Regions from separate parts of the Neobacillus sp. GCM10027624 genome, predicted to be linked through region 2. Evidence: riboswitches for the same ligand, from Rfam matches in the RefSeq annotation. Region 2 holds a riboswitch; each other region holds the start of a gene.

Region 1 (4,002 bases), on a different contig from region 2:
TATGCAGACCAAAGATTTTATCCTGAACAGTTTCAACATGATTTAATTCACCTTCAAGAGCTGCCTGAACCATTGCTCTTGTATAGGAAAGCTTCATTCTGTTGCCAACACCGTATTCTCCACCAGTCCAGCCTGTGTTTACAAGGAAAACATTTGCACCGTGTTCAAGGATTTTCTCACCAAGCATTTCTGCATAACGTTTTGCAGGTAGCGGCAGGAATGGCGCCCCAAAGCAAGTTGAGAATGTAGCCTGTGGTGAAGTGATTCCACGTTCTGTACCGGCAAGCTTCGATGTATAACCGCTCAAGAAGTGGTACATTGCTTGTTCCTTTGTTAATTTAGCGATTGGAGGCAGTACGCCGAATGCATCAGCCGTTAAAAAGACGATTGTATTTGGATGTCCAGCTATGCTTGGCTCAATAATGTTATCAATCGCTTGAATTGGATAAGCTGCACGTGTGTTTTCTGTTAATGTGTTATCATCATAATCAGGAATTCTTGTTTCAGGATTCGTAATGACATTTTCTAACACAGTTCCAAAACGAATGGCATCAAAGATTTGCGGTTCTTTCTCACGAGTAAGATTAATGGTCTTAGCATAGCAGCCGCCTTCAATATTAAAAACTCCATTAGAAGACCAGCCATGTTCATCATCACCAATTAATTTGCGATTTGGATCTGCTGATAATGTTGTTTTACCTGTTCCAGAAAGACCGAAGAATAAAGCGACATCACCTTCTTGGCCTACATTGGCAGAACAGTGCATGGAAAGAATATTGTTTTCAGGAAGTAAATAATTCATGACAGAGAAAATGGACTTTTTCATTTCTCCCGCATATTCTGTACCACCGATTAAGACAGTACGGCGTTCAAAAGAAATAATAATAAATGTTTCGGATTTTGTCCCATCAACAGCCGGATTTGCTTTAAAATTTGGTGCGGAAATGACATTAAAGCCAGATTCGTGTGTTAATAACTCTTCTGCATTTGGACGAATAAATAATTGATGGGCAAATAGGTTATGCCATGCATACTCATTAACCACTTGGATTGGCAGGCGGGATTTTTTATCTGCCCCGGCGAATCCTTTAAAAACATAAATTTCTTCTTTTGTTTTTAAATAGTCAAGCACTTTATTGTAAAGGTTTGTGAATGCTTCTTCAGAAATAGGCTGATTGTTTCCCCAATCAATTTTATCCTTTGTAGATCCTTCAGCAACAATAAATTTGTCGTGAGGAGAACGTCCAGTATATTTACCAGTTGCTACACTGATAGCACCTGATGAGGTTAAAGTTCCTTCATTACGGCTTAATACTTTCTCTACCAATTGTGGAACGGATAGTTGGATTTGAACATTTTTTTCATCTAATAATTGATTTAATTCATTAGGGATATGAAGAGAATTCATTTGGATGGGACCTTCCTTTTTAGTTTTTTTAGCAGGGACTGCATCTTGATAAAAAGTATAACACATTTAATTTATTAGTCTATACTAATTCGAAAAATATCTAACATTTTATACATTATTCATAAATTAATGCGTTTATTTAGGCAAAATGTTCATTAATATTATTTTTTACAAAAAATGATTTTTTCGCTGATATTATTGTTGGTTTATTTTTGAAAAAATTGATTGACATTCTTCGACATGGTAGGTTAAGATTTAAAATTGAACGGATACTCTCTTATCCCGAGCTGGTGGAGGGACAGGCCCAATGAAACCCAGCAACCTGCTATTTTCAGGAAAGCAGTCGACAAAAGGATATTCCTTTTTAAACTGGTCATTTTCTTAGCAAAGGTGCTAAACCTGAAGCAAGGCTAGACCTTGAACGATAAGAGTGAAAGGCGCGGAAACAGTATGCTCTTGACCTTTCCTCAAATGGAAAGGTTTTTTGTTTTGGTGCAGTAATCTTTTATTTCTACCCTTGAAAATGTACAAAGGGCTTGTTTTTCTCATAAAAAGCCCGTATTTATTTCATACTACTAAGGGAATGAGTACCGTATCAGCCCGAGGTTAAATGGAAAAGGTTTAAAAGCCAGCACAGATAACCTCATATAATAAATTTAGGAGGAATTCAGATTGTCAACAAAACGCCGTTTGTTTACTTCTGAATCAGTAACCGAAGGTCATCCTGATAAAATCTGTGACCAAATTTCTGATTCCATTTTAGATGCCATTTTAGCAAAGGATGCTAATGCACGTGTTGCAGCTGAAACTTCAGTTACAACAGGATTAGTCCTTGTTGCCGGTGAAATCACCACTTCTACTTATGTGGACATTCCAAAAATCGTTCGTGAAACCATTAAAGGGATTGGTTATAACCGTGCAAAATATGGCTTCGACTCCGAAACCTGTGCGGTATTAACCTCAATTGATGAACAATCACCTGACATTGCAATGGGGGTTGATCAGGCACTTGAAGCACGTGAAGGTCAAATGTCTGATGAACAAATTGAAGCAATTGGCGCAGGAGACCAAGGCTTAATGTTTGGATTTGCTTGTAATGAGACAAAAGAACTTATGCCGCTTCCAATTTCACTTGCTCATAAGCTAGCACGCCGTTTAACTGAAGTTCGTAAAGAGGAGATTCTTCCATACCTTCGTCCAGATGGAAAAACTCAAGTAACGGTTGAATATGATGAAAATGATAAACCAGTTCGGATTGATACGATTGTTATTTCAACTCAGCATCATCCTGAAATTGCTCTTGAGCAAATTCAGCGTAATTTAAAGGAATATGTAATTAATCCGGTTGTACCAAAAGAACTAATTGATGAAAATACTAAATATTTCATTAACCCTACTGGCCGTTTCGTTATTGGCGGACCTCAAGGAGATGCAGGTCTAACTGGTCGTAAAATTATTGTTGATACTTACGGTGGCTATGCTCGTCATGGCGGTGGTGCATTCTCCGGTAAGGATCCTACAAAGGTTGACCGTTCTGCTGCCTATGCAGCACGTTATGTAGCAAAAAATATTGTTGCTGCAGGACTTGCTGAAAAATGTGAAGTACAGCTTGCTTATGCTATTGGTGTAGCAAGACCGGTGTCCATTTCCGTAGATACATTTGGTACAGGTAAGGTAAACGAAGAGATTTTGGTTGAATTAGTAAGTAAAAACTTTGACCTTCGCCCTGCAGGCATTATCAATATGCTTGACCTTCGCCGCCCAATTTACAAACAAACAGCAGCTTACGGACATTTCGGACGTACAGATGTTGATCTTCCTTGGGAGCGTACAGACAAAGCTGACGCCCTTCGCGAACAAGCAAATCAATAAGCATTTCCAGTAAGAGAGTTACATAACAGTGTAACTCTCTTTTTTTTCGTCACATACATAAACGGTTAGAAGAATAGGATGTTTAAGTCACCCTAAACAGGTGAAAACTGGATAATATCTATTTTTTAATTGAAGCAGGTGAGATACGATGTGCGGATTTATTGGCTGTGTCCATGATCAGCCAAAGGTTTATCGGGACGAACAAAAACAGCAATTTAAAACGATGAATGATATCATTACCCATCGTGGACCCGACGATGATGGGTTTTATCATGATGAATATGTTCAATTTGGGTTTCGCCGCTTAAGTATCATTGATATTGAGAGTGGGCACCAGCCATTAACATTTGAAAATGAACGTTATTGGATTATTTTTAATGGTGAAGTATATAACTATGTTGAATTACGTGAAGAGCTTTTATTGGAAGGAATGGAATTTGCCACAAGTTCTGACACGGAGGTCATTGTTGCTCTTTACAGTCATTTAAAAGAGCAAGCTGTTGAAAAACTTCGTGGTATGTTTGCCTTTATTATTTGGGACAAACAGGAACAGCGGATTTTTGGAGCACGGGATCCCTTTGGCATTAAGCCATTTTTCTATTTTGAAGAGAATGGAAGAACCTTCTTTGCTTCCGAGAAAAAGAGTATTTTGCTTGCATGTAAAAATGAGGTTCTGAACTATAATGCCTTGCAGCACTATTTTACCTATCAATTTGTCCCAG
Region 2 (4,002 bases):
TAATACCGCTCCAGGACCCTCTGCTTGAGATGCTTGCAGTTGATACTCTGGGTGCTCCTTAAGACCAGGATAATAGACTGCTTTAACGAGCGGGTGCGAATTTAGATATTCCGCTAGTTTAATAGCTGAGTTTTGAGATTGCTGGAGTCTAACATGAAGAGTTTTCAGCCCTCTTAAAACAAGCCATGCATCCTGGACACCAAGGATTGCTCCAAAGGAATTTTGTAAAAATCCAAGTTTTTGAGCAAGCTCTGTATCCTTTACTACAGCAAGACCTGCAACAACGTCACTGTGTCCTGATAAAAACTTAGTAGCACTATGCAGTACAACATCGGCACCAAGTTCCAATGGTTTTTGTAATGCTGGTGTTAAAAATGTATTATCAACAAATGTTAACGCTCCAATTTCCTTTGCTAATTCACTTACTGCTTTAATATCTGTAACCTTTAAAGTCGGATTCGAAGGAGTTTCTACATAAAAAGCTTTTGTATTTGGCTGGATTGCCGCCTTTACCTCATTCAGGTTCGTCATATCAACGAAGGTATGTTCAATTCTGTAACGTGTAAGGACCTGTGTCACCATCCGAAATGTTCCACCGTATACGTCCTCTGTGATGACAATATGGTCTCCGGCAGAAAGGAGAAGGAAAGCTGTGGAAATCGCAGCCATACCGGAGGAAAAAGCAAATCCTTTTACTCCGCCTTCTAATTCAGCAATAACATCTTCGAGTGCTTCACGAGTTGGATTTAAACTGCGGCTGTAGTCATACTTCCCGAATTGGTCGATATCATATTGGTGAAAAGTAGAAGCATGCTGAATAGGTACACTTACCGCACCGGTAGCCGGGTCAATTTTATGACGATTATGCAAAAGCAGGGTTTCAAAACAAATGTCTTTATTTTCCATTGATGATCACTCCTTCATGAATATTGGCAAAGGCCTTTTCTAAATCATTAATTAAATCTTCCGCATCTTCAGTTCCAACCGAGAAACGAAGTAAACAGTTATCGACACCTGCGGCAAAACGAACTTCCTCAGGAATATCTGCATGTGTTTGTGTTGCTGGATAAGTAATGAAGCTTTCCGTACCGCCAAGGCTTTCTGCAAAGGTAATCAAAGATAGTCCTTGTAAGAATGGATTCACCCATGATTCTTCTTTTACTCGGAAAGAAAGCATTCCACCTTTCCCAGGGTAAAGGACATCCTTGACATCTTCATGGTTGGAGAGATATTCCACAAGTTGCTTCGCATTTTTCTCGTGCTGCTTCATTCTGAGCGATAATGTTTTCATTCCCCGCATTAACAGCCAGGAATCAAATGGACTCAACACGGCACCGGCACCATTGTGATGGAAGGCAAGGGCTTCACATAATTCTTGTCCTTTTGCAACAACGAGTCCTGCGAGCACATCGTTATGACCGCCTAGATATTTGGTCGCACTGTGAATCACAATATCTGCCCCAAGCAGGATCGGCTGCTGTAAGAGAGGGGTGTAAAATGTATTATCGACAATCAGCAAAATCCCGTGTTTCTTGGCAATTTCAGAAACAGCGGCGATATCTGATTGTTGCATAAGAGGGTTTGTCGGAGTTTCAAGGAAGATGGCCTTTGTTTTAGGGGTAATCTTACTTTCAATCTCACTCGGACAACAGGTATTTACATATTGAGCAGTTAAGCCCCATTTCTTATAACCTTGTTCCAATATGCGATAGGTCCCGCCATAAAGGTCTTCGCTGACTATCCATTCGTCACCGGATTGGAATAAAGAAAGAATTGTCAAGATGGCAGCCATTCCGGAGCTGCAGGCATAGCCTTGATCGCCGCCTTCTAAATCGGCAATTGTTTTTTCAAGCAGCTGGCGTGTTGGGTTTCCGGTACGGATATAGTCAAATCCGGTCGATTGGCCGATTCCTTCGTGACGGAAGGCGGTAGAGAAATATACCGGTGGATTAACGGTTCCTGTTACGGTTTCGCTGCGGTTTCCAATTTGAGCAAGTTTCGTTTCAATTTTGTACATGATGACCACTCCAATTTTTTAAATAAAATAAAAAAGGTCTTCTTTAAGAAGAAGACCTTTGTCAGACGCTCACATATGTCATTCTTCTTATCTCGCAAATTATTAATGGTAATTTGCAGGACTTAGCACCTTTTCAATGAACGAAGCCATTGAAGGTTGCTGAGGTGTCTTAGGGCCATTCCCTCTACCTCTCTTGATAAGAAATTAAATTATTTGGATTATTTATAAAATTTACTACAAATTGTTGATGGTGTCAATTTGTTTTTTAAAAAGTTTCGTAGGCCTTAACTACTAAATTTTCTAAAAATATTTTTTGAAAGTAGTTGACACTAAACATAAGAGATGGTAATTTTAAGATACAAATTTGTTCTTAATAAAGAACTTGAAGAAATACATAATTTAGCCTAGTAAATAGTCTAATCCGCTATGTGAATGGTTTTTGACAATAATAAACTTGGGGGTGTTAGTTATATAGACCCCAATGGATTCCTATGTTCTAGGTGTTCGATTTAGAGAATATATTATATCGGAGTTTTCGATATTGAGGAATATAAATAAAATTTTTAATTTAAGGTTTGGCAGGAGGAAATGATGAGTGCTATTGCTGGTATTTTTCACTTTAACGATGAACCTATTAATCTTGAACATGGCAGGAGAATGATGAAAGAATTAGAAAAATATCCAGCCGATGATGTTCAAATCTGGCATAGTGACAAAGTCTTTCTTGGCTGCCATGCACAGTGGATTACACCGGAATCGATTGGCGAGAAGCTTCCATATTATGATGAGGAAAGAAAGCTGGCGATTACGGCTGATGCGATTATCGATAACCGGGAAGAATTATTTGAAAAACTGCAGATCAAAAAATCAAAACAAAAAGCCATAACTGATAGTGAACTTATTCTGCTTTCTTATGATAAGTGGGGAGAGGATTCACCGAAGTATTTGGTTGGGGATTTTGCTTTTGTTCTTTGGGATGAGAGGGAACAAAAAATATTTGGGGCTAGGGACCCTTCGGGATATAGGACACTTTACTATTTTAGGAATCATTCACGTTTCACCTTCTGCACAACGATCGAACCTTTAATGTCTTTGCCCTATATTGAGAAAAAGTTAAATGAAAATTATTTTGCCGAATTTTTAGCCATTGCTGGAATGTTTGATACGGTCGATGCTCATATGACTCCTTTTAAAAATATAGAACAAATACCTCCATTTCACACAGTATCAATTGTAGAAGGAGCAATTAATCTAATTAGATATGGAACATTTACCCCAAAGGAAAAATTAAAATTAAAGTCAGATGAAGAATATGTAGAGGCATTTCAAGAGGTCTTTCAAAAAGCAGTTAACTGCAGGTTACGAACGTTTCGTGAAATTGGGTCTCAATTAAGTGGTGGACTGGATTCTGGAGCAATTGTAGGGTTTGCTGCAAAAGAATTGCAAAAGGAAAATAAGACATTACATACCTTTAGTTATATCCCTCCAAAGGATTTTGTCGATTTCACACATAAGCAATTAATGCCGGATGAACGGCCGTTTATAAAGAAAACGGTTGAATATGTAGGAGGAATCTCAGATCATTATTATGATTTTGAGGGGAGAAGCTCTTATACAGAAATCGATGAATACCTTGAAGTGATGGAAATGCCATACAAATTTGCAGAGAACTCCTTCTGGTTAAGGGGGATATTTGAGAAGGCGCATGAAAAAGGTGTTGGAATTCTCTTAAATGGTGATAAAGGTAATTCGACGATATCGTGGGGCTCAGCTCTAGATTTTTATGCGATTCTTTTAAAAAGGTTTAAATGGCTGCGTCTATTTCAAGAGATACAACTTTATAGTATGAAAACTGGGGGTGCCAGATTTCGTTTGCTCCCTGATATTGTTAGAAGTGGCTTTCCTTTTCTTAATAAAATGGTACAAAAAGGGAAAGAAGTAAAATTTCCGATTCTAATTAATTCAGAGTTCGCCGAGAGGATGGC
Region 3 (4,002 bases), on a different contig from region 2:
TTTTGTTCTATAATGTAGAATATATAAACTTATAATATGATGAGTGGAGCTACATTATTGGAAGTCGTGGGGTGGCGATACGTGGAAAAGCAAGTTCAGAAAAATAACGCTTTACCTATAAATGAAGCAGGTAATATACATATAGAAGAAAATAGGAATACCCACGTTGGGAATAGAAATAACCCTAAGTATCCATTTCTTGAAGAATTAAGGAAACTAAAAAAAAGTGAACGGAAGTTTAGAAGGATTTTTGAGGATTCGATTGACGGGCTTCTTTTATGGAATGATCAATTTCAGATTGTCGATCTTAATAGCAGTGCAGAAGACATATTTGGTCTTTCTAAAGACCTTTTGATTGGCAAGGATCTTTTTAGATTATTCAGTGATACTAATTTCAAACAAGAAATCATCAAACATGTTGAACAAGTAATGGATATGGGGAAGCATTCTTCGACGATTATTATTGAATCAGAAGAAGGCCAAAAAAGATATTTTGATTATTCATCAAAACACGAGATTGTTGAGGGCTTAAACTTTACGGTAATTAAAGATATTACCGAAAAGATGGAAATACAGGAGCAGCTTCGTAAATCCGATACGTTAAACGTAATAGGAGAGCTTGCTGCCGGGATTGCGCATGAAATTCGTAATCCAATGACGGCCTTAAAGGGCTTTATTCAATTACTTGAAGGCAGTATTAAATCAGAACATGAAATGTATTATCAAGTTATAACATCAGAATTACAGCGTATCGATTCAATCATTAATGAGTTTTTGATTTTAGCAAAGCCACAGGCAAAACGGTTTCAGGAAAAAGATATTAAACAAATAATGAAGGAAACGGTTGACCTTCTGAACGCTCAAGCAGTCTTGCATAATGTACAATTTATTACGAGTTATGAAAACAACCTTCCGCTTATTTTTTGTGAACCGAATCAATTAAAAAAGGTTTTTATCAATATTATCAAAAATGCTATAGAAGTAATGCCGGATGGCGGTAATATCTTAATTAAAATCAACCAAACAGAAAATAACCAAATTCGGATTTCGATTTGCGATGAAGGGGCGGGAATTCCGGAAGAAAAAATAAAAAAACTAGGTGAACCTTTTTATACGACTAAGGAACGGGGGACCGGACTAGGTTTAATGGTAAGTTACCGGATTATTGAAGAACATCAGGGAACCATTCAAATAGAAAGTGAAATAGGGAAGGGAAGCACTTTTACCATTATCCTTCCACTCTTAGGAAATTCAAAATGAAAAGCAATCCGGGCGGATTGCTTTTGCTATTTAATCGTTTCTTTTACAACAGTGATAAATTGAGTCAGCTCTTTTATTTCCTTCCGCTGTTTAATGAGTAATGTCCCTAATTCCAATGATTTTCTTTTTGCGGTTAATCTGACATTTTCATCTTCAATACGGTCCAAATCGGCCACATGGGCAAGGCCAATTGTTCTTCTAATCAATTCACAGCCTGCAAATCCAAGGGCATCCTCAAAGTATTTTGAGAGAACGTGGTTCAAAAATAATTGGGTATTTACTAATTTCTCTTTATTTTCTACTTCCCAAAGGCGGCTGAATTCTTTATGAAAAACATTCCAGACCGTCTCGACATGGTTAATAAAGATATTGCGTTTATCATTGTTAACAATGACTTGGAACAGTAAATTTGCAAATACCTGCCCTATATCAAATCCAGCAGGACCATAATAAGCAAATTCGGGATCAATCACTTTTGTCTCGGAGTTATTTGCGAACATACTTCCCGTGTGCAAATCACCATGAAGTAGATTTTCTGCTTCTGTTAAAAAACTTTTTTTCAACACGGAAACATGAAAGATTAACTCGTCATCTTTCCAAAGGGATTCAACATCAGCGCGCAAACCCTCTTCAAATTCATTCGTTTCAGCATCATAATAAGGATCCGTAAAAATAAGGTCTTCTGTTATATTGCATAGTTCCGGATTAATAAAATTTTGTACTTGCTCCTTTTTTACCGCTGGTCCTAACGAATAATCGGAGGTATAAAATAATGTTTTCGCTAGATATTCACCAAGATGCTTTGAAATTAAAGGATAGGTTTCCCCATTGATAAATCCAGTTCTTGCAATGGAAAGATGGGAAAGGTCCTCCATCACAGTTACGGCTAATATATCATTGGTATAATAAACTTCCGGAACGTAGGCTGGTGCAAGATGACCAAATATTTTTAAAGCGTCGGCTTCGATTTTTGCTCTTTTAACGGTCAACGGCCAGCTTTCTCCAACAACTTTCGCATAAGGTAGAGCTTGTTTAATAATAATACTTTTACTACTTTTTTGCTCTACGAGATGAAAAACTAAGTTTAAATTCCCATCCCCAATTTCCTTACAGGTTAGTTGTGACTCTGCATCAAATATATTCAGTTCTAATGCTAGCTGGATTGCGGTGGTTTCCTTTAAAGGCTGATACGCTTCTAGATTTAAAATACTCATGATTTATTCCTCCTGTTTATTAGAGGCTTTTTCAAACGAAAAAAGCCTCTTTCTCATTTGAAAGAGGCTAAAGGACAATTGTTTTTTGTTCTTCGCACCTCTTATCTCTCAGAAAGTAATCTTTCTGTTGGAATTAGCACCGTGCCTTGTGGGAGGATTCCCGGCGCAGCTGCGCCCCATTTTACAATGGAATTTCGGTCGGTTGCTGGGCTTCAAAGGGCCAAATCCCTCAGCCAGCTCGTGATAAGAGAAAATCTAATTTTCATTTTTTTCAATATGTTGAAATAATAACAGTAATATAATAATAGTGTCAATATTTTTAAAAAATTATTTATAATATTCAGGTTTTCTATCTTCGAAAATGGAAGCAGTAAAATTTTTACTTTACAAGCCGTTATAAAAGTAATATCATTTGTGACTAGAATTTCAATAATAATTTACTTTTTAAGCAGGTGAGAACATTTGAACACTTTTCCACCATCAAATCTATTAGAAAATCTACCGAAACAATTTTTTGCGTCATTAGTAAAAAAAGTGGGGCAATACATTAAAGCAGGTCATGATGTCATTAATTTAGGTCAGGGTAACCCCGATCAACCAACCCCAAAACATATTGTTGAGAAGCTAAAAGAAGCCGCCGAGAAACCGATAAATCATAAATATTCGCCTTTTCAGGGTTTTCAATATTTGAAGCAGGCGGCAGCAGAATTTTATCAAAGGGAATATGGTGTTTCTGTTAACCCCGACAAAGAAATTGCGATTTTATTTGGCGGAAAAGCAGGTTTGGTTGAATTACCGTTATGCCTATTAAATCCAGGCGATACCATCCTAGTTCCTGACCCAGGATATCCGGATTATTGGTCCGGGGTAGCCCTTGCACAGGCAAAAATGGTTACAATGCCCTTAAGGGAAAAAAATCATTTTTTACCTGATTATGAGGAATTATCACAAGAAGCTTTAACAAATGCAAAATTAATGTTTCTTAACTATCCGAATAATCCTACAGGAGCGACCGCAACAGAGGAGTTTTTCTCTGAAACCGTTAAGCTAGCAAACGAACATAATCTTTGCGTTGTACATGATTTTGCTTATGGTGCAATTGGCTTTGACGGGGAAAAACCTTTAAGCTTTTTACAGGTAGAGGGAGCAAAAGAGGTTGGAATCGAAATCTATACATTGTCTAAAACTTATAATATGGCTGGCTGGCGTGTAGGGTTTGCTGTAGGAAATGAAAGTATCATTTCATCAATTGAGCTTTTGCAGGATCACTTATATGTTAGTCTGTTTGGCGCCGTACAGGAAGCGGCTGCGGAAGCATTAACGGGACCGCAGGATTGTGTATGGGAGCAAAACAAACTGTATGAACGTAGAAGGAATATTTTAATTGATGGACTTAGAACGATTGGCTGGGAGGTAACGGCACCGAAAGGATCGTTTTTTGCCTGGTTAAAGGTTCCCAATGGATTTACTTCTGAGGAATTTGCCAATCTTCTACTTGACCAAGCCCATATTATGGTTGCGCCCGGGA
Region 4 (4,002 bases), on a different contig from region 2:
CTACCAGTGTTCCCGCCACTTCATAAGAAACTGGCAGTGTTACAGGGATGGACCAGATTGTATCGTCTGCCAAGCGCATACGTTCTACTACTGATTCGTAATCTGCTTTTCCAAGGAAACCCGTTAACGGGCTGAATACACCAACGCCGATTAGTTCTAAATCACTTAGAGCGACTGCATCAATTTCGATTTCTTTTTCTACATTTGAAAAATTATAATTGGGATCATATGCCTGAATTAGTTTTCCTCCATGAGGTTTTGATACAAATGACATCTACAATCAACCTTTCTTTACTAGTTTTATTTTTTTGAAATATTTGCTTGAGAAATTGCCCCTTGTGATGCAGATCGTTTCATTAAGAACATCACGCCTAAAACGGAAATCACTACGCCTGCTATTGCAACGATTGAGTATCCATTTTTTTCAATCAATAACTGAATAATCGTATAGGACAGCACCATTGATAATACCGGAGAAACCATCCATACTGTTAAAAGCTGCACGACAATATCCTTTTTTAAAACGGATTTCCCATGCTTGGCAAAACCAATTCCAATAATCGAAGACGTCGTGATTTGCGTTAACGGAACTGGAATCCCGAATAAAGAGGCAATTGTAACAATGCTTGCTCCCGTTCCTGAAATCACACAACCCTCTTCGAGCTTAAGCTTCGTAATTTTTTTCCCGTTTGTTTCAAGCACGCGGTGTCCAAAAAGAATTGCTCCTAACGCTACAGCTAAGCCGCCCCAAAGAATGGCATCACCAGTGGACATCAATTTTGCAGCTACGAGCGGGCCTACCGCATTCGCCACATTGTTCATTCCAGCTGAAAAAGCTTCAAACAATCCCATAAAGACAACTAGAATCGCTAAAAACGGTCCTGCTTTCGGCTTTTCAATCAATCGTTTGATAAACTTTATTTTTAAAATGGTTGCCGCGAGAATGGCAATCACAAAGGCAGCAAACGGTGTAAGCAGCCAGAACATCGCAATCCAGATGAACTTGCCGACAAATACGGATTGGTAAACCACCCCGGCTCCAACCACTGCCCCAACTGCAACTTCACTGGTCGAAAGCGGTATGCCAAATATATTGGCTAAAAACAGTGATAACGCCGCTGATGCTAAAACAATTAACGCAATCGCAACAGTAAAAGTGCTGCTAGGAACAATTCCACCGCCAATTGTTTTTACTACTTCACCGCCGCCTAGCCATGCACCGAAAAAAACGGCAATGGCGCAAAGAAATAGTGCGACCCGCTTTTTTACTACTCCTGCCCCGTATGAAATTCCCATTGAGGCAGCTGCACCGCTAGCTCCAATATTTACTGCAAAAAATAAACCGATGGTAATGGCAATGATTGTAAGCATCAGGATGACCTCCCTTCTCCCGGATTAAAGTTCAACTTACTTTGTGTGCAAACCACACTCAGTTTTCCCACTTCCGGACCATCTCCCTGCACGGGAATCTCCATCTGCCGCAACCGGTTGTGTACAAGGGAAACATCCAATACTTGGATAGTTTTGATCATGCAATTGATTATACGGAAGATCTTTTTCACGGATGTACGCCCAAACCTCATCCCACGTCCAGTGAATGAGCGGGCAGATTTTAATATTTTCAAATTTTTCATCCTTATTAAGGAATTGTGTATCCTTGCGCGTTGGAGATTGTTCCCGGCGAAGTCCCGAGATCCAAGCTTCTTTCGTCGTTAAGGTCTCTCTTAACGGAATCACTTTTCTAATTTGGCAGCAAAGATTCGGGTCTTTCTTCCATAGCGCCGACCCATACTGCTCTCTTTGTTCATCTAGATTCAAGGCTGGCTGCTTCCGCTCTATTCTTAGAGAAGGAAAGCGGGCTTCAATTTTATCAATGACATCATAGGTTTCCGGAAAATGCAGGCCTGTATCTAAAAAAACAATATGGGCATCCGGTTTTACCTGCTGAATCAGGTCAATTAATACAATTGCTTCTGCACCGAAGCTTGAGGCATAGACGATTTTGTCTTCGGAATAATTTTGGTAAGCCCACTCTAAGACAGCACGGGCCCCTTTTGTTTCATCCTCTGTTTGAAAGTTGCCTGAGATCTGATTCCAGTTTTCATAGGTCACAGCTTTTGTCATCTTGGGAAAACTCCTTCCTTTAAAAAACAATTTTTCACTTAGCTCCGCCTTTTTCTTTTTAAAAAAGGCAGTCTGCCACCGGTTAAAGTGAAGACTGCCTCTAGTTTTTCTAGTCAGCGTTTCTTATTGGTTTGTAGACGAACCTTTTCGTTTTTCTCTATTTGCACTACTTTTCCATCCTGGACAACAAGTGTGATTGATCCGAAATTCAATGTTTCAAGCATTTTCTCAAGATGTGAAGTAATTTCTTCCCACTCAGATGGTTTCAGCTGATTCGCCGCCTTTCAAAAAACGCCCTCCCCATTTGGAAAAGGCGTTCATACTTCTGTGTAACACCTTATCTTTCAAAATGGATTCCATTTTGCAGGAATTGGCACCTTTCTTTTGTAGGTTGCCGGGCTTCAACGGGCCAGTCCCTCAGCCGCTCTAGATAAGCGATTTATTTAATTTATATTTTATATCCTACCATACCTATAGGATTTGTCAATAATCCGTTTAAAAAATTCTTAAAATTCTGTTTCGCAATTTTTAAGATTACGATTTTAATTGATTCTGTTTCAATCAATCGTGGAAATTCGTCCCGTCCGTTGTCGCTTTGATAATTTCCGCACGAATGACAAAGTCACCAAAATGCTCCCCATCATGGCGCTCTTTCGCATAACGGGAAAGAAGCATACGAAGCTCGCTCAGAATTTCCGCTTCGCCAATGTTTTCACGGTACATTTTGTTTAGACGGCTTCCATCAAAAGCAGCACCAAGATACAAATTATATTTCCCGACGGCTTTTCCGATTAAGGCTATTTCAGCAAGTGCCGGTCTGGCACATCCATTCGGACAGCCGGTCATTCGAAGCGTAATTTCTTCGTCGCGAAGGCCGTTTTCATCAACAATCTCTTCGATTTTATCAATTAGTCCCGGTAAGTAGCGCTCACTTTCCGCCATTGCCAAGCCGCAGGTTGGCAGAGCCACACATGCCATGGAGTTACGGCGAAGCGCTGATTGATTATGGCCATCAGTTAATCCGTATTGATCCATTAGTTCGGAAATCTTTTTCTTATTCTGGCTGGATACATTGGCAATCACTAAGTTTTGATTTGGTGTCAAACGGAAATCTCCAGTATGAACTTTGGCGATTTCTTGTAAGCCAGTTTTTAACTTGTAATTAGGGAAGTCTGCCACCCGGCCATTTTGGACAAACAGGGTGAAATGCCAATTGCCGCCAACACCTTCTACCCATCCATAACGGTCGCCATTATGATCAAAATGGTAGTGTTTTGCTTCATCCAGCTTCCAGCCAAGGCGGTTTTCCAATTCTTCCTTAACCGTTTCTAAACCAAGGCGGTCCACTGTGTATTTAAAGCGGGCATTTTTTCGGATAGAACGGTTACCGTAATCGCGCTGAATCGTAATTGTTTTTTCCGCTAGCTCGACAATTTTATCCGGTGTCACGAAACCAATCACTTTTGCTACCTGTGGATAGGTCGCTTTGTCACCATGAGTACTGCCCATACCACCACCGATTGCCACGTTAAAACCAGCTAGTTTTCCGTCCTCAACAACCGCAATTAATCCTAGGTCTTGCGAAAAGACGTCAATATCATTTGAAGGTGGAACGGCAATTCCGATTTTAAACTTACGAGGCAAATATGTTAGTCCATATAATGGTTCAACCTCTTCTTCCACTTCCGGCGTACCGGCCACTCTTTCTTCATCGAGCCAGATTTCATGATAAGCCCGTGTACGCGGCAATAAATAATCACTCAAATATTTAGCCCATTCATACACTTCCGCATGAATCTCGGATTGATACGGATTCGGATTACACATTACGTTCCTGTTCACGTCTCCGCATGCTGCAAGAGTGGTTAACAGGGATTT

What was found. A riboswitch is a leader RNA that binds a small molecule or an ion and turns the genes downstream of it on or off. The one in region 2 is predicted to bind S-adenosylmethionine.
Region 1: it holds a riboswitch for S-adenosylmethionine, as region 2 does, so the genes downstream of both, metK (methionine adenosyltransferase) here and ACFQZ9_RS30270 (methionine biosynthesis PLP-dependent protein) in region 2, are expected to answer to the same signal.
Region 3: it holds a riboswitch for S-adenosylmethionine, as region 2 does, so the genes downstream of both, mtnK (S-methyl-5-thioribose kinase) here and ACFQZ9_RS30270 (methionine biosynthesis PLP-dependent protein) in region 2, are expected to answer to the same signal.
Region 4: it holds a riboswitch for S-adenosylmethionine, as region 2 does, so the genes downstream of both, ACFQZ9_RS20930 (YezD family protein) here and ACFQZ9_RS30270 (methionine biosynthesis PLP-dependent protein) in region 2, are expected to answer to the same signal.

Annotation. Positions count from the first base shown of each region.
Region 1 is NZ_JBHTHD010000011.1:45,860-49,861, forward strand. Features, by position in the region: gene pckA (phosphoenolpyruvate carboxykinase (ATP)) at 1-1,408, opposite strand, end outside; SAM riboswitch class I at 1,683-1,839, shown strand; gene metK (methionine adenosyltransferase) at 2,081-3,280, shown strand; gene asnB (asparagine synthetase B family protein) at 3,429-4,002, shown strand, end outside.
Region 2 is NZ_JBHTHD010000033.1:142,730-146,731, reverse strand. Features, by position in the region: gene metC (cystathionine beta-lyase) at 1-906, opposite strand, end outside; gene ACFQZ9_RS30270 (methionine biosynthesis PLP-dependent protein) at 896-2,017, opposite strand; SAM riboswitch class I at 2,102-2,220, opposite strand; gene ACFQZ9_RS30265 (asparagine synthase-related protein) at 2,609-4,002, shown strand, end outside.
Region 3 is NZ_JBHTHD010000003.1:117,766-121,767, forward strand. Features, by position in the region: gene ACFQZ9_RS05520 (PAS domain-containing sensor histidine kinase) at 82-1,260, shown strand; gene mtnK (S-methyl-5-thioribose kinase) at 1,287-2,474, opposite strand; SAM riboswitch class I at 2,573-2,724, opposite strand; gene ACFQZ9_RS05530 (pyridoxal phosphate-dependent aminotransferase) at 2,937-4,002, shown strand, end outside.
Region 4 is NZ_JBHTHD010000012.1:19,458-23,459, reverse strand. Features, by position in the region: gene sat (sulfate adenylyltransferase) at 1-274, opposite strand, end outside; gene cysP (inorganic phosphate transporter) at 301-1,371, opposite strand; gene ACFQZ9_RS20935 (phosphoadenylyl-sulfate reductase) at 1,408-2,124, opposite strand; gene ACFQZ9_RS20930 (YezD family protein) at 2,238-2,369, opposite strand; SAM riboswitch class I at 2,459-2,561, opposite strand; gene cysI (assimilatory sulfite reductase (NADPH) hemoprotein subunit) at 2,686-4,002, opposite strand, start outside.